DNA from 4 places in the Streptomyces peucetius genome. Region 2 is predicted to be linked to each of the others. Evidence: riboswitches for the same ligand, from Rfam matches in the RefSeq annotation. Region 2 holds a riboswitch; each other region holds the start of a gene.
What was found. Region 2 has a riboswitch for cobalamin ahead of OGH68_RS30825 (ABC transporter substrate-binding protein). Riboswitches for the same ligand answer to the same signal wherever they lie in the genome.

Region 1: linked by a shared signal. The riboswitch ahead of OGH68_RS24455 (ribonucleoside-diphosphate reductase subunit alpha) and the one ahead of OGH68_RS30825 (ABC transporter substrate-binding protein) in region 2 are both predicted to bind cobalamin.
Region 3: linked by a shared signal. The riboswitch ahead of OGH68_RS08055 (cobalamin biosynthesis protein) and the one ahead of OGH68_RS30825 (ABC transporter substrate-binding protein) in region 2 are both predicted to bind cobalamin.
Region 4: linked by a shared signal. The riboswitch ahead of OGH68_RS02445 (energy-coupling factor ABC transporter permease) and the one ahead of OGH68_RS30825 (ABC transporter substrate-binding protein) in region 2 are both predicted to bind cobalamin.

What each region holds. Positions count from the first base shown of each region.
Region 1 is NZ_CP107567.1:5,281,950-5,287,405, reverse strand. Features, by position in the region: gene OGH68_RS24475 (GntR family transcriptional regulator) at 1-15, shown strand, start outside; gene OGH68_RS24470 (DUF3311 domain-containing protein) at 194-475, shown strand; gene mctP (monocarboxylate uptake permease MctP) at 472-2,106, shown strand; gene OGH68_RS24460 (GNAT family N-acetyltransferase) at 2,190-2,693, shown strand; cobalamin riboswitch at 2,738-2,872, shown strand; gene OGH68_RS24455 (ribonucleoside-diphosphate reductase subunit alpha) at 3,005-5,365, shown strand; gene OGH68_RS24450 (ribonucleotide-diphosphate reductase subunit beta) at 5,365-5,456, shown strand, end outside.
Region 2 is NZ_CP107567.1:6,820,986-6,826,441, forward strand. Features, by position in the region: gene OGH68_RS30815 (non-ribosomal peptide synthetase) at 1-2,832, shown strand, start outside; gene OGH68_RS30820 (MbtH family protein) at 2,829-3,038, shown strand; cobalamin riboswitch at 3,167-3,364, shown strand; gene OGH68_RS30825 (ABC transporter substrate-binding protein) at 3,402-4,439, shown strand; gene OGH68_RS30830 (FecCD family ABC transporter permease) at 4,436-5,449, shown strand; gene OGH68_RS30835 (ABC transporter ATP-binding protein) at 5,446-5,456, shown strand, end outside.
Region 3 is NZ_CP107567.1:1,744,249-1,749,704, reverse strand. Features, by position in the region: gene OGH68_RS08065 (putative cobaltochelatase) at 1-319, opposite strand, end outside; gene OGH68_RS08060 (cobyric acid synthase) at 456-1,961, opposite strand; gene OGH68_RS08055 (cobalamin biosynthesis protein) at 1,958-2,908, opposite strand; cobalamin riboswitch at 3,001-3,139, opposite strand; gene OGH68_RS08050 (hypothetical protein) at 3,273-3,494, opposite strand; gene OGH68_RS08045 (inorganic phosphate transporter) at 3,506-4,738, opposite strand; gene OGH68_RS08040 (class II aldolase/adducin family protein) at 4,947-5,456, shown strand, end outside.
Region 4 is NZ_CP107567.1:509,491-514,946, reverse strand. Features, by position in the region: gene cbiQ (cobalt ECF transporter T component CbiQ) at 1-631, opposite strand, end outside; gene OGH68_RS02450 (energy-coupling factor ABC transporter substrate-binding protein) at 638-985, opposite strand; gene OGH68_RS02445 (energy-coupling factor ABC transporter permease) at 982-1,671, opposite strand; cobalamin riboswitch at 1,701-1,897, opposite strand; gene OGH68_RS02440 (PTS-dependent dihydroxyacetone kinase phosphotransferase subunit DhaM) at 1,993-2,400, opposite strand; gene dhaL (dihydroxyacetone kinase subunit DhaL) at 2,397-3,008, opposite strand; gene dhaK (dihydroxyacetone kinase subunit DhaK) at 3,065-4,057, opposite strand; gene OGH68_RS02425 (hypothetical protein) at 4,308-4,457, opposite strand; gene OGH68_RS02420 (TIGR03618 family F420-dependent PPOX class oxidoreductase) at 5,082-5,456, shown strand, end outside.

The DNA.
Region 1 (5,456 bases), 1.5 Mb from region 2:
CGCCCGGGCGACTGACCTCCGCCCACCCCAGCACACATGGCGCCGCAACGTGTTGCGGCGCCATGTCCCGTTTTGCGCCGCCCGACCGGCAGTCGTTGCCGTACCGATATACGGACGGGGGGTGACTGCGCGCGAACGGCTCGCCTAGATTTCGTGCCCATTACAAAGGTGACCAGTGAGGGGACGGAGCCGCATGTCAGCAGTACCCGATGCGCCCGACGCGCCACAAGCGCCCGAAGCGCCACAGCCGGTCGTCACACCGGTGCGCGTGATCATCGCCCTCTGCCTCTTCACGCCGTTCGTGGCGATGCTCTGGGTCGGCTCCTATGCGAAGGTCGACCCGACCTTCATCGGGATGCCGTTCTTCTACTGGTACCAGATGCTCTGGGTGCTGATCTCGACGATCCTGACGATGATCGCGTACAAGCTGTGGCAGCGTGACCAGCGCGCCCGCAAGGGGGGTGCGTCCCAATGAACGAGGGCGTCAACGGCGTAGCACTCGCCGTCTTCATTTTTTTCTTCGTGGCCGTCACGGTCATGGGCTTCCTGGCCGCGCGCTGGCGCAAGGCCGCCAACGAGAACAGCCTCGACGAATGGGGCCTCGGCGGCCGTTCGTTCGGCACCTGGGTGACCTGGTTCCTGCTCGGCGGCGACCTGTACACGGCGTACACCTTCGTCGCCGTGCCGGCGGCCATCTACGCGGCGGGCGCGGCCGGCTTCTTCGCCGTCCCGTACACGATCCTCGTCTACCCGCTGATCTTCACCTTCCTGCCGCGGCTCTGGTCGGTGTCGCACAAGCACGGGTACGTGACGACCTCGGACTTCGTCCGTGGCCGCTTCGGCTCCAAGGGCCTGTCCCTGGCGGTCGCGCTCACCGGCCTGCTCGCCACGATGCCGTACATCGCGCTCCAACTGGTCGGCATCCAGGCCGTGCTCGACGTCATGGGCGTCGGCGGCGGCGAGACCACCAACTGGTTCGTCAAGGACCTTCCGCTGCTGATCGCCTTCGGTGTGCTCGCGGCCTACACGTACTCCTCGGGTCTGCGGGCGCCGGCACTGATCGCCTTCGTCAAGGACACCCTGATCTACATCGTCATCGCGGTGGCGATCATCTACATCCCGATCAAGCTGGGTGGCTTCGACGCGATCTTCGCCAGCGCCAGTGAGAAGTTCTCGCAGGTCAACGAGGCGACGGGCAAGCCGACCGGGGCGCTCGTGCCCGGCGACGCCGGTCACTGGGGCTACGCCACCCTGGCGCTCGGCTCGGCACTCGCGCTCTTCATGTACCCGCACTCGATCACGGCGACGCTCTCCTCGCGCAGCCGTGAGGTGATCCGCCGCAACACCACGATCCTGCCGCTGTACTCGGTGATGCTGGGTCTGCTGGCGCTGCTCGGCTTCATGGCGATCGCGGCCGGAGTGAACGTCAAGAACGGCCAGCTGGCCATCCCGCAGCTGTTCGAGAACATGTTCCCCGCCTGGTTCGCGGGCGTCGCCTTCGCCGCCATCGGCATCGGCGCCCTGGTCCCGGCGGCCATCATGTCGATCGCCGCGGCGAACCTGTTCACCCGCAACATCTACAAGGACTTCATCAAACCCGACGCGACACCGGCGCAGGAGACCAAGGTCTCCAAGCTGGTCTCGCTGCTGGTGAAGGTCGGCGCCCTGGTCTTCGTCCTCACCATGGACAAGACGGTCGCCATCAACTTCCAGCTACTGGGCGGCATCTGGATCCTGCAGACCTTCCCGGCGCTGGTGGGCGGCCTGTTCACCCGCTGGTTCCACCGCTGGGCGCTCATCGGCGGCTGGGCGGTCGGCATGATCTACGGCACGGCCGCCGCGTACGGCGTCGCCAGCCCGACCCAGAAGCACTTCGGCGGCTCGTCGGACATGATCCCGGGCATCGGCGAGATCGGCTACATCGGTCTCACCGCGTTCGTGCTGAACGTCGTCGTGACCGTGGTCCTCACCTTCGTCCTGCGGGCGGCCAAGGCCCCCGACGGCATCGACGAGACCAGCCCGTCCGACTACACCGCCGACGCGGGCGACCCGGGCGTCAAGGTCGAGCTCCCGCCGGCCACGGCCGGCGCGCCCGGCGGTCACTGACCGATCGCGCGCCGAGGGCCGTCGCACCTCCCCCCGGGGAAATGCGGCGGCCCTTCGCCGTGCTCTGATGCACACTGCCGGGCATGGACATCACCATCAGGAGAATCCGCCCCGAGGAGTACACGGCGCTCGGCGAATTGACGTGCCGCGCGTACATCGACGGCGGGCTGCTGGACTTCGGCGAGGAGGACCCGTACGCCGACGTGCTCCGCGACGTCGCGAGCCGGGACGCGCAAGCAGAGGTGTACGTCGCCGTCGACGAGGCGGACACGCTGCTCGGCGGGGTCGCGTTCGTGCCGGACGGCGGCCCGTTCGCCGACATCGCGGTGCCCGGCGAGGCCGAGTTCCGGATGCTTGCCGTGGACGAGAAGGCACGCGGCCGCGGCACGGGCGAGGCGCTGGTGCGCACCTGCGCGGAACGGGCGAGGGCGACGCCCGGCTGCGTACGGCTGGTGCTGTCGACGCAACCCACGATGTACGCGGCGCACCGGGTCTACGGCCGGCTGGGCTTCGTACGCACCCCCGAACGGGACTGGTCCCCCATCCCGGCCGTCCCGCTGCTGACGTACGCGCTGGAGCTCTACTAGACCTCCCGACACAACATGTGGGGGGTGGCTCAGCCAACCGCCCCCACATGTATGCTCATCTCGCTGTCGCCGCAGGGGAATCCGGTGCGAATCCGGAACTGTCCCGCAACGGTGTGTTCAGGTGCGCTTCGCCGTGCCCGTTACGAGTCCGACGACCTGCCGACGGCGCATCCGGTTCGACCGATCCGGATGCCCAGACGTCCGGGCCTCGCGGATGGGCCGGTGGACGCCGTGCGCCGTGCTGTCCAGGTACGCGCCGCCACGGCCCCCGCCTCCCCGCCGGCCCAGAACCGAGCGAGGGAGAGCACCACATGACCATCGCGCCAGCCGATCCGGTTTCAGCGACCCGGCAGGAGGACGGCCCCGGGACCGCCCTGCTGCGGCTCCTGACGGACCTCACGGCCGACCTGGCCGACACCGACCCCGGCAGGGTCGCCGCCGCCGCGCTGCGCGGCCGGCACGCCGGGTCCGACGAGGCCGAACTGCGCTCCCTCGCCACCGACGCCGCCGCGGGCCTCATCTCCGAGGACCCCGCCTACTCCAGGCTGGCCGCGCGTCTGCTCACCCGCACGATCGCGGAGGAGGCCGCCGGGCAGGGCGCGGTGTCCTTCTCCGCCTCGGTCGCCGTCGGCCACCGCGAGGGTCTGATCGCCGACCGCACGGCCTCGTTCGTCGCGCTGCACACGGACCGGCTCGACGCGCTGATCGACCCCGAGGGGGACGACCGGTTCGGCTACTTCGGTCTGCGCACCCTTTACAGCCGCTACCTGCTGCGGCACCCGATCACCCGCGAAGTGATCGAGACGCCCCAGCACTTCATGCTGCGCGTCGCGTCCGGACTCGCCAAGGACGACACCACACACGCGGTGGACGAAGTGGCCGCACTGTACGGGCTGATGAGCCGACTCGACTACCTGCCCTCCTCCCCCACCCTCTTCAACTCCGGCACCCGCCACCCGCAGATGTCGTCCTGCTACCTGCTGGACTCTCCGCTCGACGAGCTCGACTCGATCTACGACCGCTACCACCAGGTCGCCCGCCTCTCCAAGCACGCGGGCGGCATCGGCCTCTCGTACTCCCGCGTCCGCGCCCGCGGTTCACTCATCCGGGGCACCAACGGGCACTCCAACGGCATCGTGCCGTTCCTGAAGACCCTCGACGCCTCGGTCGCCGCCGTGAACCAGGGCGGCCGGCGCAAGGGCGCCGCCGCGATCTACCTGGAGACCTGGCACGCGGACATCGAGGAGTTCCTGGAGCTGCGCGACAATACCGGCGAGGACGCCCGCCGTACGCACAACCTGAACCTCGCGCACTGGGTCCCCGACGAGTTCATGCGCCGCGTCGAGGCGGACACCGACTGGTCGCTGTTCTCCCCGGTCGACGTCCCCGAGCTGGTCGACCTGTGGGGCGAGGAGTTCGACGCCGCCTACCGCCGGGCGGAGGCCGCCGGGCTGGCCCGCAAGTCCGTCCCTGCCCGCGAGCTGTACGGCCGGATGATGCGTACCCTCGCGCAGACCGGCAACGGCTGGATGACGTTCAAGGACGCCGCCAACCGCACCGCCAACCAGACCGCGGAGCCGGGCCGGGTCGTCCACTCCTCGAACCTGTGCACCGAGATCCTCGAGGTCACGAACGACGGCGAGACCGCCGTGTGCAACCTGGGCTCGGTCAACCTGGGCGCGTTCGTCGACGAGGAGGCCGACGGCGGGATCGACTGGGACCGGCTGGACGAGACCGTCCGCACGGCGGTGACCTTCCTCGACCGGGTCGTCGACATCAACTTCTACCCGACCGAGCAGGCCGGCCGGTCGAACGCCAGGTGGCGCCCGGTGGGCCTGGGCGCGATGGGCCTGCAGGACGTCTTCTTCAAGCTGCGGCTGCCCTTCGACTCGCCCGAGGCGAAGGCACTCTCCACGAGGATCGCCGAGCGGATCATGCTGGCGGCCTACGAGGCCTCCTGCGACCTCGCCGAACGCAACGGCCCGCTGCCGGCCTGGACCGAGACCCGCACGGCACGCGGCGTGCTGCACCCCGACCACTACGGCACCGCGCTCAACTGGCCCGAGCGCTGGGAGGCGCTGCGCGCCAGGGTCGCCGAGACCGGCATGCGCAACTCCCTGCTGCTCGCCATCGCGCCGACCGCCACCATCGCCTCGATCGCCGGCGTGTACGAGTGCATCGAGCCGCAGGTGTCCAACCTGTTCAAGCGCGAGACCCTCAGCGGCGAGTTCCTCCAGGTCAACTCCTACCTGGTGGACGAGCTGAAGAGGCTCGGGGTGTGGGACGCGCAGACCCGGGAGGCCCTGCGCGAGGCGAACGGCTCGGTGCAGGGCTTCGGCTGGGTCCCCGCCGACGTGCGCGCCCTGTACCGCACGGCCTGGGAGATCCCGCAGCGCGGTCTGATCGACATGGCCGCGGCCCGTACCCCGTTCCTGGACCAGAGCCAGTCGCTGAACCTGTTCCTCGAGACGCCGACCATCGGCAAGCTCAGCTCGATGTACGCGTACGCCTGGAAGCAGGGCCTGAAGACGACCTACTACCTGCGCTCGCGCCCGGCGACCCGCATCGCCCGCGCCGCGTCCGCGAGCGTGCCCGTGCCCGTGCAGGCGAGCCCCGAAGAGGCCGTCGCCTGCTCCCTGGAGAACCCCGAGTCCTGCGAGGCCTGTCAGTAATGTCGGAGAACAACGCCAAGAACCTGCTCGACCCGGGCTTCGAACTCACCCTCCGGCCCATGCGCTACCCGGACTTCTACGAGCGCTACCG
Region 2 (5,456 bases):
CGCCTCACCTACATGATCGAGGACTCGGCGGCGGCCCTCGTGGTCGGCACCGAACCGGTCGCGGGGAAGATCCCCGACGTGGCGGGCGTCCCCGTGCTCCTCCTCGACGCCCCGGACACGGCAGCCGAGTCGGACGCGCTGTCCGACGCGCCCCTCGGCGTCGCCCCGATCGCCCTGGACCAGGCCGCGTACGTGATCTACACGTCCGGCTCGACCGGCCGGCCGAAGGGTGTGGTCGTGCCCCACGAGGGCATCTCCAGCCTCGTCGCCACGGCCGTCGACCGGATGGGCCTGGAACGCGACAGCCGGGTGCTCCAGTTCGCGTCGATCGGCTTCGACGTCTTCGCCTTCGAGCTGTCGATGGCCCTGTGCCACGGAGGCCGGCTCGTCCTCATCACCGACGAGGCCCGCGTCGCCGGACCGGCGCTCACCGACTTCCTCGCGGACCAGCGGATCACGCACATGATCCTGCCTCCGTCCCTGGTGTCGGCGCTGCCGCCCGGCTGCGAACTGCCCGAGGGGTCGACCGTCCTGGTCGGCACCGAGACCGTGCCGCCGGACCTGTTCGAGCGGTTCGGCGCCACGGCCCACCTGATCTGCGCCTACGGCCTCACCGAGGCGACGGTCAACTCCACGCTGTGGCCCGCCCGCGAGCACGGCGGCAGCCCGTCCGGCCGGGTCCCCATCGGCCGGCCCGACCCCAACACGCGCTGCTACGTGCTCGACGACCGTCTGCGGCCCGTCCCGCCCGGTGTGGTGGGCGAGCTGTACGTCTCCGGGCGCGGCCTCGCCCGCGGCTACCTCGGCAAGGCGGGTCTGACCTCGGAACGGTTCGTCGCCGACCCGTTCGGGGAGCCCGGCAGCCGGATGTACCGGACCGGTGACCGGGCCCGCTGGCGCCGGGACGGCAACCTCGACTTCCTCGGCCGGGTCGACACCCAGGTCAAGGTGCGGGGCTTCCGGATCGAACTCGGCGAGATCGAGGCGGCGCTCGGCGGACACCCGTCGGTCGCCCAGGCCGCCGTACTGCCCGACCGCGACGGCGACATCGTCCGCCTGATCGGCTACGCGGTGCCCGAGGCCGGTGAACTCGACCCGCAGCAGCTGCGCGCCCATGTGGCCGGGCTGCTGCCCGAGTACATGGTCCCGGCGCTCGTGGTGCCGCTGGGCGGGCCGCTGCCGCTCACGCCCAACGGCAAGCTGGACCGCAAGGCGCTGCCCGCGCCGGACTGGTCGGCGATGACCGGCGACGCCCGCCCGGCCACCGAGACGCAGGCCCGGCTCGCCGAACTGTTCTGCGAGATCCTCAAGCTGGACGGCGTCGGCGTGCACGACAACTTCTTCGCGCTCGGCGGCCACTCCATGGCCTCGATGAGGCTCCTGGGCCGTATCCGCACCGAGTTCGGGGTCGAACTGAGCATCAGGGACGTCTTCGACGCGCTCACGGTGGCCGGCATCGCCGGCAAGCTGGAGGGCGCGGCCGCCGCCCGTCCCGCGCTGCGCCCCGCCCAGGAGCGCGACGAGCCGCTGCCGGTCGCGCCCGTCCAGCGCCCGCAGTGGGAGTCGTACCACCGGAGCCCCGGTTTCGACCACGCGCTCGTCCTGCGCTCCACGGGCGGGATCGACGAGGACGCGCTCTCCGCCGCCCTCGCCGATGTGGTGGCCCGGCACGAGCCGCTGCGCACAGCGTTCACCGAGCGCAGCGGCGCGGCGTTCCAGCGGCCGGCCCAGGCCCCGGCGCTCGCCGTGGAGTCGTGCGCCGGCCTCGACGCCCGCCTGGCCGAACTCGCCGCTGAGGCACCGGACCTGGAGACGGAGGCACCGCTGCGGGCGCGCCTGCTCACCGGCCCCGACGGCAGCCAGGCACTGCTGCTGACCATGCACTACCTCGCGGTGGACGAATGGTCGGTGGTCCCGCTGTTCCGCGACCTCACCGCGGCCTACGCGGCCCGTACCGAGGGCCGGGCACCGGCCTGGGAGCCGCTGCCGGTCACCTACGCGGACTACACCCGCTGGGCGCACGAGGTCCTGGGCGACCTCACCGATCCGGACAGCCGGGGCGGGCAGCAGCTCGCCTACTGGCGCCGGACGCTGGGGGACGTACCCGCGAAGCTGGCGCTTCCGGCGGACGGCCCGCGCCCGGCGGCCTCCGACGGGTCCGGCCGAGCCGCCGACCATGTCGGGTTCGTCCTCGACGAGGAGCTGCACGCGGCCGTGGACGGGCTCGCCCGCGCCACCGGCACCAGCATGTTCATGGTGCTGCACTCGGCCCTGGCAGCCCTGCTCACCGCCCACGGCGCCGGCACCGACCTGCCCATCGGTACGATGGTCGCCGGCCGCACCGACGACCAGCTCGCCGACCTGGTCGGCTGCTTCCTCAACACGGTCGTCCTGCGCACCGACACGGCGGGCGACCCGACCTTCGCGGAGCTGCTGACCCGGGTGCGGGAGACCACGCTGAGCGCCCTGGACCGGCAGGACGTCCCGTTCGACGAGGTTGCCCGGGCGACCGGTCTGCCGCCCGAGGGGCCGCAGGTCATGGTGGTCCACCACGAGCAGGCCGACCTGGAGCAGCTGGAAGGCGGTGTGGGCTCGCTGGAGGCCGTACCGACCGGCTCGGCTCGGGCGGACCTGACCCTCAGCTTCTACGAGCCGCGCGGGGAGGGCCCGGTGCACTGCGGGCTGATCCACGCGACCGACCTGCTGGGCACCGCCAAGGCGCGGCGGCTGGCCGACGAACTCCAGGCGCTGCTGCGCACCGTGGCGGCCGATCCTGAGCGGCCGCTCTCCGAGCTGTTCACCGTACCGTCCAAAAGGAGTGACAACGCATGAGCACCAACCCGTTCGAGGACCCGCAGGGCACCTTCCTGGTCCTGGTCAACGACGAGAACCAGCACTCGCTGTGGCCGTCCTTCGCCGAGGTGCCGGCCGGGTGGCGGACCGCCTTCGGCCCGGACACCCGTGAGACGTGCCTCGCCCACGTGGAGTCGAACTGGACAGACCTGCGCCCGGCGAGCCTCGTCGCCCGGCAGGGCTGACGCGGGCCCGCCGTGCGGCCACCCCGCGGTGAGGAGCGATCCCGCCGCGGGGCGGCGGCGTTCGCACGCGCCGTCGACCGTCCCGGGCGGGAGGCCAGGCCGCTCCCCGGCCGACTCGCGGGGCGCTGTGGTAGCTTGCGCAAGCCAGTCGCACTCCGTACGAGGACGTACGTGAGTCAGGGAATCCGGTGCGAATCCGGAACTGACGCGCAGCGGTGAGGGTGACGGGCGGGCACACAGCCACTGGACCACGGGAACAGGTCCGGGAAGGCGCCTCGTCCGGGAGACCCCGAGTCCGAAGACCTGCTGGCGGACCGTACGAACGGGCCTCGCGCAAGGGCCCTCGACGCTGAGGAATCCGCTGTGCCCATCACGCACGCCAAGACCCTGTCCACCCTGCTCCTGTGCGGGGCCCTGCTGCTGACCTCCGGGTGCGGCACGGGCACGTCCGGCCCATCGGCGTCGGCGCCCTCCACCGAGTCCCGAGTGATCGACAACTGCGGGCGGAAGGTGTCCTTCGCGGGTGACGGGCCGCGGCGCGCGGTCTCGCTGAACCAGGGGACCACCGAGATCATGCTCTCCCTCGGCCTCGCCGACCGGATGGCGGGCACCGCCATGTGGACGGACCCCGTGATGAAGGGGCTGGAGAAGGCCAACGCCGGCGTTGAGCGGCTGGCGGAGAACAACCCGTCCTTCGAGAAGGTGCTCGACACCGAACCCGACTTCGTCGCCGCCTCGTTCGCGTCCACCCTGGGCAAGGGCGGTGTGGCCACGCGGGAGCAGTTCGAGCAGCTGGGCGTGCCCACCTACCTCTCCCCGTCGGACTGCCAGGGCAAGGACAACAGCGGCGACGGCGACGGTGTCCGCACCGCACCACTGAGCGTGGACACGGTCTACGGCGAGGTGCGCGACCTGGCCCGCGTCTTCGGCGTCGAGGAACGCGGCGAGGAACTGGTCGGCCGGCTCCAGGCACGGGTGGAGAAGGCGACGGCGGGCCTCGACGCCTCGGACGTCACCCTCCTGTACTGGTTCGCCAACTCCGAATCCCCCTATATGGCGGGATGCTGCGGCGCTCCCGGCATCATCACCCGAGAACTCGGCGCGAAGAACGTCTTCGACGACACCACGGAGGAATGGCCGCAGATCAACTGGGAAACCGTCGCCGACCGCAACCCCGACGTCCTCGTGATCGGCGACCTCACCCGGAAGTCGCAGACCGCGGAGAGCGCCGCGAAGAAGATCGCTTTCCTGGAGTCCGACCCGGTCACCCGGAACATGGACGCGGTACGAAACAAGCGGTACGTCCTGCTCAGCGGCCAGGCCATGAATCCGACGATCCGCACCGTCGAGGGCGTCGAGCAGGTCGCCGCCGCCCTGCGCGCGCACGGCAGGACGAAGTGACGGCGACCCTGTCGCGCACGGCGGTGGGGCTCGTGATCCTCGTCCTGTCCGTCGCCCTCGCCATCACCGTCGGCCCGGCGGACATCGGCATCGTCGACGTCTGGTCCGCCGTAGCCTCCCATCTCGGCGGGGACGCCTCCGGCCTCACCCCGATCCGCGACGGGATCGTGTGGAACCTCCGGCTGCCCCGCACGCTGCTGGCAGCGGTGTGCGGGGCCGGACTCGCCGTGTGCGGCGCGGTGATGCAGTCCCTGCTGCGCAATCCGCTCGCGGATCCCTTCGTCCTCGGAGTCTCCTCCGGGGCCTCGACCGGAGCCGTCGTCGTGGTGGTCCTCGGCGTGGGCGGGGGAGCGCTCTCGATCTCCGGGGGCGCCTTCGTCGGCGCCGTGGTCTCCTTCGCGCTGATGCTGGTGCTGAGCCACACGCTCGGCGGCACCACCGACCGGGTGGTGCTCTCGGGTGTCGCTGCGATGCAACTGTTCTCCGCGCTGACCTCCTTCGTCGTGGTCACCTCCGCCGATGCCGAGACCACTCGGGGCGTGCTCTTCTGGCTGCTCGGCTCGCTCAGCGGCGCGGGCTGGGCCGACGTACGGCTCTGCCTCGTGGCCCTCGCGCTCTGTCTCGTCGTGTGCCTGGGACACGGCCGCACCCTCGACGCGTTCGCCTTCGGGCAGGACGCGGCGGCGACGCTGGGCGTGAACGTGGCCCGTACCCGGCTGGTGCTGCTGACCGTCACGGCGCTGCTCACGGCCGCTCTGGTCAGCTCGGCGGGCGCCATCGGCTTCGTCGGGCTCGTCCTGCCCCATGCCGCCCGCGCCCTGGTGGGACCGGGCCACGGCAGGCTGCTGCCCGCCGCCGCGCTGGGCGGAGCCGTCTTCCTCGTGTGGATCGACACCTTCGCCCGTACCGTCCTGGAACCCCAGGAGGTGCCCGTGGGCGTCATGACCTCCCTGGTCGGCGTGCCCGCCTTCGTCCTCGTGCTCTACCGGGCCCGGAAGGCCACCTCATGACACTCGA
Region 3 (5,456 bases), 5.1 Mb from region 2:
CGACCAGCCGGTCCTCCGAGGCGCCGACGGGCAGCTCGACCAAGCGTGTGGGCCGCGCCTCCGCGGCTGCCGCCGCCTCGTGCGGACCGTCCGGGCACGACGGGTCCGGCGCGGCGGGCGCGCAGGAGAAACGGCACCCCGCGACGACGTCGAGGCCGGGCATCAGCGAGGCGAGCGCACGCACCGCGGTCGACTTCGCGGTGCCCTTCTCACCCCGCACGAGCACGCCACCGACCGCCGGACTGACCGCGTTGAGCAGCAGCGCCAGCCGCAGGTCGTCCATCCCGACGACCGCGGTGAACGGATAGGGGGTGCTCATCCTTTGATCACTCCTTCGTTTGAGCCGGGCGGGCGCAGCCCCGCCGGCTTCTGGGGCGCGGGCGTCCGGTGCAAGTTCCCACGGGCCGCCGGGCCCGCGGGAAGGGCGGGGCGGGGCAGCGGCCCGCCGCCGCCCCTCACGGCGCCCCCGGCGGCACGAACGGCAGCCCTGCCGGCGCCCCGCCCTCGATGAGCCGCAACAGCGCCTCCGTGTCGGCGTGTTCTTCGATCAGGTCGCCCAGCCGGTCCAGCTGTTCCTCCCGCAGCGCCCCGAAACTCGTGTCGGGGGCGGGCACGAAACGCCGGCCCGCCTGCGCGGCCACCTCCCGGAGGAACGCGCGCCGGAAGGCGTCGCTCTCCAGCGACCCGTGCCAGTGCGTCCCCCACACGGTGCCGACGCGGCAGCCGTCCAGGAAGGGTTCCCCGCCCGTCACCTCGGCGACGCCGTGATGGATCTCGTAGCCCTCGACGTGCTCGCCGAGTGCCTCGCCGACGGGCCGCTCAAGCGTCTTCTCCCGCGCGAACCGCACCCGAACCGGCAGCAGCCCGAGCCCTTCGACCTCACCGGCCCTGGACTCGACGTCGTCCTCGATGCGTTCGCCGAGCACCTGGAAGCCGCCGCAGATGCCCAGCACCGGGCGCCCCTCCGCCGCCCGCCGCGCCAGGGCGTCCGCGAGACCCCGCTCCCGCAGCCACGCCAGTGCCCGCACCGTCCCCCGGGTGCCCGGGACCACGACCAGATCGGCGTCCACGAGCTCCTCCGCACGGTCCACGAACCGCACCACCACGCCCGGTTCGGCCGCCAGCGCGTCGACATCGGTGAAGTTCGACATCAGCGGCACCGCGCAGACCGCGACCCGCAGCACGTCCTCACCGACGGGTGCCGTCACGGCCGACTCGCGTACCGCGCCCCGCAGGGACACCCGCAGACCGTCCTCCTCGTCGATGCCGAGCCCGTGCGCGTACGGCAGAACACCGTAGGTGCGCCGCCCGGTGAGGCCGTGCAGCATGTCGAGCCCCGGCTCGAGCAGCGACACGTCACCGCGGAACTTGTTGACCAGATAGCCCGCCACGAGCGACTGGTCCTCGGGGCCCAGCAGCGCCGTCGTACCGAAGAACTGCGCGAACACCCCGCCCCGGTCGATGTCGCCGACCACCAGCACCGGCAGCCGGGCCGCCCGCGCGATGCCCATGTTCACGATGTCCGTGCGCCGCAGATTGATCTCGGCCGGACTGCCCGCCCCTTCACAGATCACGGCGTCGTACGTGCCCCGCAGCTCCTCCAGGCATGCCATGACGGGCTCGAACAGCTCTCGTTGCCGGTTCCCGTGGTAGCCCTTGGCGCTCATCTCACCGACGGGCCTGCCCATCAGCACCACCTGGCTGGAGCGGTCGCTGCCGGGCTTGAGCAGCACCGGATTCATCAGCGCCGTCGGCTCCACACGCGCGGCCTGCGCCTGCATCGCCTGAGCCCGCCCGATCTCCGCGCCCTCACGCGTCACGAACGAATTGAGGGACATGTTCTGCCCCTTGAAGGGCGCGACCTTCACCCCCTGCCGCACCAGCCACCGGCAGATCCCGGCCGTGACGACGCTCTTGCCCGCGTCCGAGGTGGTCCCGGCGACCAGCAGCCCACCGCTCATGTCCGCCTCCGCTTCAGTGCTCCCGCCGCGAGCCGCGCGCCCGTACAGACAACCAGGGCCGCCGCCCCGACCCGGCGCGACAGCCGCACGGCCCGCTCGATGTCGCCGAACTGCACGGCCCGTCCCGTCCCGCCCAGCACCGGCCGGTGCTCGACCCGCCCGCCGTACGAGAGGGTCCCGCCCAGCCGCACGCCGAGCGCGCCCGCGAAGGACGCCTCCACGGGGCCCGCGTTGGGGCTCGGATGCTTGCCGGCGTCGGCCCGCCAGGCCCGTACGGCGCCCCGCGGGTCCGGCCCGCAGACGGCCGCCAGCACGGCGGTCAGCCGTGCGCCCGGCCAGCCGGCCACATCGTCCAGGCGGGCCGACGCCCAGCCGTAGCGCCGGTGTCGGGGCGACTTGTGTCCGACCATGGCGTCCAGGGTGTTCACCGCGCGGAAACCCACCAGCCCGGGCACGCCCGCCACGGCGCCCCACACGAGGGCACCGACGACCGCGTCGGAGGTGTTCTCGGCGACGGACTCGACGACGGCGCGCGCGATCTGCTGCTCGTTCAGGGCCTGCGGGTCCCGACCGCAAAGATGCGGAAGCCGCTCCCGCGCCGCCTCGACGTCCCCGGCGGCCAGCGCGTCACCGATCGCCGCGGCCTCGCGCCCGAGTGTCGTGCCTCCGACGACGGCCCAGGTGGCCGCGGCGGTCAGGGCGACGGAGGCCGTGGGGGAGCGGCGTACGGCGTGGGCAGCCAGGGCCGCCGCGGCCACGGCGCCGCCCGCGCACACGGCGGCGTGCAGGACGCCCCGGCCGCGGTGGTCACGCCACAGGGCACGCTCGACGGCGCCCGCGACCCGCCCGAACGCGGCGACCGGATGTCCCCGGCGGGGATCGCCGAGGAGTCGGTCGCCGATGAGGCCGGCTGCGGCGCCGTACAGGAAGATCCGGTCGGCACGCACGGGATCAGTGGGCCGGGAAGTGCTGGAGTCCGACGGACAGGGCGGTACCGCGGCCGGGCATGGCAGGAGTCCTCACTCAGGGTCCGCGCCCTGGTTCGACGTGACGGGCGGCGAGAGTTCCTGGCTCCCCGGGTGGTTGCTCCCCCGGGTGACAGTGGCGGGACCGCGCCGGATTCGCACCGGACTTCCTCTTCTGCCGCCGTTGATGGCCACGGCAGTCCACCACGTGCGCGAACGCCCGTCAACTCACCCTTGACCTGCGGCGGGACAGTGTGCCGAGTCCCACACCGGCGGACACGCGCAGGCCGGGCCGGACCCACCCGCGGGTGGCTCCGGCCCGGCCTGCGGGCGGACTGTCGGGACGTCAGGCGACGATCAGATAGATCCCGTAGGACACGGCCGCCGCGCAGAGCGCGAAGCAGGCGTACGCGCCGCTGCGGGCCAGCAGGCCGGAGCCTCCGGCCTGCTGCGCGGCCTCCTGCTTGGTCAGGCCCACGATGCCCACGGTGAACAGGCCCACCAGGGCGACGGTGGCGACGAGGCTCACGCCGAACACGGAGCCGAGGGCTACCCAGTCGATCTTCATGCTGCTGTTCCTTACACCGTGGCCGTACGAGCCGACTCGGGCTCGGCCGGGGCGGGGATCGTGGTCTTGAAGTCGCCGGCGGGCGGCGGGGTGACGGCCGCGATGGCGGTCGTGACGACTCCCGCCGGCTCGTCGGCCGCCGTGTCGACGTCGTTGACGTTGGTGTGGTCGACGACCTGGCGGCGCGAGATGAACCAGATCGCGATGCACGAGGCGACGAGGAAGACGGCGACGGCCGCGACACCCCAGTCACCCTGCTTGGTGACGAACTCGGAGCCCGCCGCGACGAGGCCCGCGGCCGGCAGGGTCAGGCCCCAGGCCACGAACATCCGGGTGGCGGTCGACCAGCGGACCACGCCGCCCTTGCGGCCGAGGCCCGCGCCCATGACGGCGCCGGAGCAGGAGTGCGTGGTCGACAGGGAGAAGCCGAGGTTCGAGGAGGCGAGGATCACGCTGGCCGCGCTGGTCTGGGCGGCGAAGCCCTGCTGCGGCTGGAGGTCCGTGAGGCCCTTGCCCATGGTGCGGATGATGCGCCAGCCGCCGAGGTAGGTGCCGAGCGCGATCGCCACACCGGCCGAGACGATGACCCACATCGGAGGGTTGGACCCGGGGGCGAGGACGTTGCCGGCGACAAGGGCCAGCGTGATGATGCCCATCGTCTTCTGGGCGTCGTTGGTGCCGTGGGCCAGGGAGACGAGGCCGGCGGAGGCGATCTGCCCGGCGCGGTACCCCTTGGCGGTGGCCTTCGCGTCGGTGTTCCTGTCGACCCGGTACGTCAGCCGGGCGGCCAGCATGGCGGCGAGGCCGGCCACGACCGGGGCCGCGACGGCCGGGATGAGCACCTTGGTGACGACGACGCCGCCGTTGACCCCGGCGAAGCCGACCGAGGCGACCGTGGCGCCGATCAGACCGCCCATGAGGGCGTGCGAGGAACTGGACGGCAGGCCCACCAGCCAGGTGAGCAGGTTCCATAGGATGGCGCCGACGAGCGCCGCGAAGATGACTTCAGGTGTGATGCCTGATTCGTCGACAAGTCCGCTGGAGATGGTCTTGGCGACCTCCACGGAGAGGAAAGCGCCGACGAGGTTCAGAACGGCGGACATGGCCACCGCGGTCTTGGGCTTCAGTGCGCCGGTCGAGATGGTCGTCGCCATCGCGTTGGCGGTGTCGTGGAAACCGTTCGTGAAATCGAACACGAGCGCTGTCACGATCACAATCGCGAGCAGCAGTGTGATGTGTTCCATTTACCCAGGCAATCGTTTGACGTCATTGACGCGAGGACCGTAGGCAACCTGGATGAACGGAAGGTGAACTGGGTTGGGCGCTGCGGTGTCCCCAAGTGCGGTCGACCGATTCCGCTTGTCCGATTTCGAACCTTCCCGGCGCTCACGGCAGCCACTCGAACACTGTGCGTGTTCCCGCGGCCGCGGACCCGGTGACAGGATCGCCGGCATGACTGATGAGGCGACCGGTGAAGCGACCGGTGAGGCACGGCGGGACGAGATCGAACAGGCGTGGCGGGACCTCGTGGACACCGCCCGCAGGACGGCGGCTGAAGGACTCGTCGTCGGCACATCGGGCAACGTCTCCGTACGGGTCGGCGAGCTCGTCCTCGTCACCCCTAGCGGAGTGCCGTACGAGCGGCTCACGGCGCGGGACACCGTCGCCGTCGACCTCGACGGCAGACAGGTCCTCGGTGACCTGGAACCCACCAGCGAGCTCCCGCTGCACCTGGCGGTCCACCGCGAGACCGGCGCCCGCGCCGTCGTGCACACCCACGCCGTGCATGCCACCGCGGTCTCCACGCTCGTCCCGGAGCTCCCGCCGATCCACTACATGACCGCCGCGCTCGGCGGCCCGGTCCGCGTCGCCCCCTACGCCCTCTACGGCACACAGGAGCTGGCCCGGAACATGCTCCACGCCCTGCGGGACCGTACGGCCTGCCTGCTGCAGAACCACGGG
Region 4 (5,456 bases), 6.3 Mb from region 2:
CGTCGTACCCGCGGCCCGCCAGCCCCGTCTGGAGCCGGCTCGCCCGGTCGAAGGCGCGCACGAACGCGGTCGCCCCGAGGCCGGCGAGCGAGCGCCAGGCGGCGGCCCTGGTCGTGTGGCCGAGGCGGGCGGCCTGGGCCTGGCGGATGTTGCCGATGGCGTCGAGCAGCAGAAAGCTGATGCGGTACATCACCAGCGCCACGTCGACCACCGCGGGCGGCACGCCCGCCTTCACCAGCCGGGGCAGCAGGTCCGACATCGGCGTCGTGAAGGCGAACAGCAGCACGCCCAGCGAGGCGGCCGAGGTGCGCAGCAGCAGCCGCACGGCCTCCGGCGGCCCGTCCGGCGCGAACGCGACCGGGCCGTCAGGGCCGCCCACCGCGAACAGCAGCGGCACGGCGCCGGTGACACAGAACCCCAGCGGGATGCGGAACGCCCGCCAGAGCCGGCGCGGCGCCACACCGGCCGGACCGAGCAGCACGGCGAGCGTAGCCGCGCCGACGAGGACGGCGCCCGGCCACGGCGGCAGACAGACGGCGGTCACCGTCAGGCCGAGCCCGAGGGCGGCCTTCTCGCACGGATGACGGCGGCGCCAGCGACTGCTGTGCGCCGCCACGTCGATGGGCAGCATCGGCGGCTACGCCGCCGGTGTCGTGGTGTCGGAGCCCTCTGCGGCGGCCCTGGCCCGTTCCTCGCCCTGCCGCCGGCCCCTGCGCAGCCCGAAGTAGTACGCCAGCACACCCGCGCCGAGCGCCGCCTGCAGGGAGAAGAGCGCCGACTCGACCTCGCCCGACGGCGGTTCGTACAGCGGTGAGAACCACGGTTCGTAATCCGGCTCGAGCTCCGTGATCGCCGCCTCCGCCTCCCCGTCCGCGCCGGCGAAAGGCTCCTCCTTGTGGTCCCCGAGTCCCAGGACCAGGGGCAGGACGGCCAGGGCCGCCACGGCCAGCAGCAGCAGGGTGTTGATCCTCGCGTTACGGCTCATCGGACCGCGGCCTCCTTCTTCGTACCCGGAACCAGCACGCCGAGCCTGGTCAGTTCACCCTTGCTGGAGCGGCTGAGCAGCCGCATCACCAGCACGGTGAGCAGGCCCTCGCTGACCGCCAGCGGCAGCTGCGTGACGGCGAAGATCCCGCCGAACTTCGCCAGCGCGCCCGGCACACCGCTCCCCGGGTCGGGGAACGCGAGGGCCAGCTGCACACTGGTGACGCAGTACGTGGACAGGTCGGCGGTGAACGCGCCGAAGAACACGGCGACCATCAGCGGCACATCGAACCGGCGCAGCAGCCGGTACACGCCGTACCCCGCCCAGGGGCCGACGACCGCCATCGAGAAGACGTTGGCGCCGAGCGTGGTCAGACCGCCGTGCGCCAGCAGCAGCGCCTGGAAGAGCAGCGTGATGGTGCCGAGCACCGCCATGACCGGCGGTCTGAACAGGATCGCGCCGAGACCGGTGCCCGTCGGGTGCGAGCAGCTGCCGGTCACCGACGGGATCTTCAGCGCGGACAGGACGAACGTGAAGGCGCCCGACGCGCCGAGCAGCAGGGTCGAATCGGGATTGGCCCGGACCTCGCGGGTCAGGGCCCGTGCGCCATGGACGACGAAAGGGGCCGACGCGACGCCCCAGGCGGCCGCGTGCAGCGGGGGCAGATACCCCTCGGCGATATGCATGATGTGGGAGACCCTCTCCAGCACCTCGTGGATGGACAACGCACCCTGGCCGGTCTCCTGGCTGACGGGTCATGCCGCCCGTGCTCCGCCTTCCCGGGCACCGCGCGTCCACGCGGTGTCCCAGTGGCTCCCCGTGAGGGGGTGGAGCCGGACTTCCCGATCACAGTGGCGAGGGCCGCACCGGTACTTCACCGGTTTCCCGAACACCAAGGCCCCGTGACAGTAATGCGCCCACCAGCGACATCACAAGCCGCGCACGGGCGCATCGGCCCGCGGCCGGGTGAGCCGTTCGCCACACCCCCGGCCGCGGGCCGCCCCGCGTCACTGCTTGCGGTAGCCGTACGCCTCCGAGGCCGCGGCCTCGACCGCGTCCAGATCGGCCCCCGCGGAGGCCGTCACCACGGCCGCCACCGCGCCCTCCACGAACGGCGCGTCCAGCAGCCGGGTGCCCTCGGGCAGTTCGTCGCCCTCGGCGAGCAGTGCCTTGACCGTCAGCACGGCGCTGCCCAGGTCCACCAGGACCGCGACGCCCGCGCCGCCGTCCACCTGCTCGGCCGCCGCGGTGATCAGCTCCGCGCTGGTGCCGAGACCGCCGTCCGATGTGCCGCCGGCCGGTGCCACCGGCGCTGTGCCGCCGCCCGCCAGCCCCTTGGCGAGCTCGGCGACAGCCGCGGCGACCTCCCGGCTGTGGGAGACGAGGACGATCCCGACCTGCCTGCCGTCGCTCACGGCGCCTCCACCGTCTCGGCCAGTGCGGCGACCAGCAGGGCGGACGACGTGGCTCCCGGGTCCTGGTGCCCGATGCTGCGCTCACCGAGGTAACTCGCCCTGCCCTTGCGCGCCTGCATCGGCACCGTCGCCAGCGCCCCCTGCTCGGCCGCCTCGCGGGCCGCGGCGAACGACTCCGTACTGTCGCCGAGCGCCGCCGCCGCGGGCTCGAGCGCATCCAGCATCGTCTTGTCGCCCGCCTTGGCACCGCCCAGCTGCGCCACCGCGGCGACCCCGGCCCGCAGCGCCTGTGCGAACTGCGCGGGTGTCACCTCCGCCTCGTCGCCCAGCGCCTTGCCGGTGCGCCGCAGCAGCGTCCCGTACAGCGGCCCCGACGCGCCGCCGACCGTCGACACCAACTGCCGTCCGGCCAGCACCAGCACCGCACCCGGTGTGGCCGGCGGCTCCTTCTCCAGCGCGGCGCCGACGGCCGTGAACCCGCGCCGGAGATTGCTGCCGTGGTCCGCGTCACCGATCGCCGAGTCCAACTCGGTCAGTCGGTCCGCCTCCCGGTCCACGGCGGTGGCGACGGCGGCCAGCCAGCGGCGGAAGAATTCGGCGTCGAGCACAGGAACTCCCTGGTGAGTCGATCGGTTCGGACGACGACGGTACGGCGCTGAGCCGGTCACGACCCCCATCGCAGCGCCGGGGTCCGCACCGGCGCGTCCCACAGCCTGAGCAGCTCCTCGTCCACCTGGCACAGGGTCACCGAGGCGCCGGCCATGTCGAGGGACGTCACATAGTTGCCGACGAGCGTGCGGGCCACGGACACGTCCCGCTCGGCCAGCACCCGCTGGACCTCCGCGTTGAAGCCGTACAGCTCCAGCAGCGGTGTCGCGCCCATGCCGTTGACGAGCGCGATCACCGGGCCCGACGGGCGCAGATCCTCCAGGACGGCATCGACGGCGAAGTGGGCGATCTCCCGCGACGTCATCATCGGGCGGCGCTCCCGCCCCGGCTCGCCATGGATACCGACGCCCAACTCCAGTTCCCCGGCGGGCAGGTCGAAGGTGGGGCCGCCCTTCGCCGGGGTGCTGCAGGCGCTCAGCGCCACGCCGAAGCTGCGGGACGACCCGTTCACCTGCCGGCCGATCGCCTCCACCCGCTCCAGCGGAGCGCGCTCCTCGGCGGCGGCCCCGGCGATCTTCTCCACGAACAGTGTCGCCCCGGTGCCGCGCCGCCCGGCCGTGTACAGACTGTCCGTCACGGCCACGTCGTCGTCGACCAGGACCTTCGCCAGACGTACGCCCTCGTCCTCCGCGAGCTCGGCGGCCATGTCGAAGTTCAGGACGTCACCGGTGTAGTTCTTCACGACGAACAGCACGCCCTCGCCGCTGTCGACAGCGGCGGCGGCCCGGACCATCTGGTCGGGCACCGGGCTGGTGAACACCTCCCCGGGGCACGCCCCGTCGAGCATCCCGGGCCCGACGAACCCACCGTGCAACGGCTCGTGCCCCGAGCCGCCCCCGGAAACCAGCGCCACCTTCCCCGCGACGGGCGCGTCCCGCCGGACGATCACCCGGTTGTCCACGTCCACGGCCAACTCGGGATGCGCGGCCGCCATCCCACGCAGCGCGTCCGCGACGACGGTCTCCGGCACATTGATGAGCATCCTCAACGGTTCCTCCTGGGAAGGTTCTCGGCCAGCCCCCTGAACAGGGGTCTGTCTGATCAGTCAGCATGTATGGGGTTGTGGCGCCCGACGGTCTGCGGCGGCCCCGGGCGGTGTTCCGGCGGGGCTGATGCCGACCCTACTGACCGGTCGCCAGGAACTGGTGATGCTGCTGTTGCCGATGTCCAGTATCGACGAGGCGGGGGCTGCCGAGAAGCGACGCGTCGAACGCGATGTGCGAGTCCGCTGCCTTCCTTCATCTGGCGTTCGAAGTCCCGCAGGGCGTGCAGCGCTGTCGGCAGGAGAGGGCGATGGCGACCATGGTGAACCAGGCGACGATTCCGTAGCCGATGTCACCGAGCTGCCACACCAGACGGGCTTGCTGCTCCCCGACGAGGACGTGCATCCTCCGGCGGGCGCGCGTGCGCAGGTCCGCACGCTGAACAGGGCCCCACTCGCATGGGGCCCTGAGCTACGGAAACGTTCCTTATGGGGTGTAGACCTGCCCGGTCTGGGCGCCCTCGACAGATCGGACGTACGCCTGGGCGACGTCGAACCCGCACCCCGGCGTCCGCTACCTGCCCCTGTCGGACGCGCCCCCGGTGACGGGACGCCTGGCGTGGCCGCGCACCCCCACACACCCGGCCACCCGCGCATTTCTCGACCATCTGCGGCGCGCATGACCGACACCGGGCTCACGAGGCCGTAGCCGCCGCCCAGGAGCGCGGCACATCGGTCGCGGGCGGCGGATTTCGCGGAGAGCCGGAGCTTGTATCGACGCCATCCGGTTTTGGAGCCTGCCCACCGGACGTGTGTGTGCCCCTGGTTCCTACCGCCGTCCCCCAAGAATGTGGGCTGACAATCTGCGGAGGACTCATGAACGAGCACGCCGCCCGGGCACTGTCGATCACCGGGCGCAGCACTCCCGTGCTCACGGCATGCCCGCCGCATCGATCTTGAACTCTGGTCCCTGGCATCGGCTTTACCCGCCCCGAGCCATCCCGCCGATCACGGTGGGTAGCCTCCTGGGATGACTGCGACATTCGACGAAGCCGTCCGCGCCCGGCTGCAAGCACCCAACCTCTGGTACGTCGGCACCGTGTTCGCCGACGGGGCACCGCAGGTGAGTCCGATGTGGGTGGATCTGGAGGGCGAGGGGGAGCTGACCTTCAACACCTCGGTGGGCCGGGTGAAGGAGGAGAACCTGCGCCGCGACCCCCGCGTCTATCTCTCGCACGCGGACGCCACCGATCCCTTCGACCGAGTGCAGATCAGCGGTGTGGTGACCCGCTTCGTCGAGGGCCAGGAGGCGCACGACCGGATGGACCGGCTGGCCCGCAAGTATCTGGGCAGCGAGCGCTTCGAGTGGATCATGCCGGGGGAGCAGCGGGTCGCGGTGATCGTG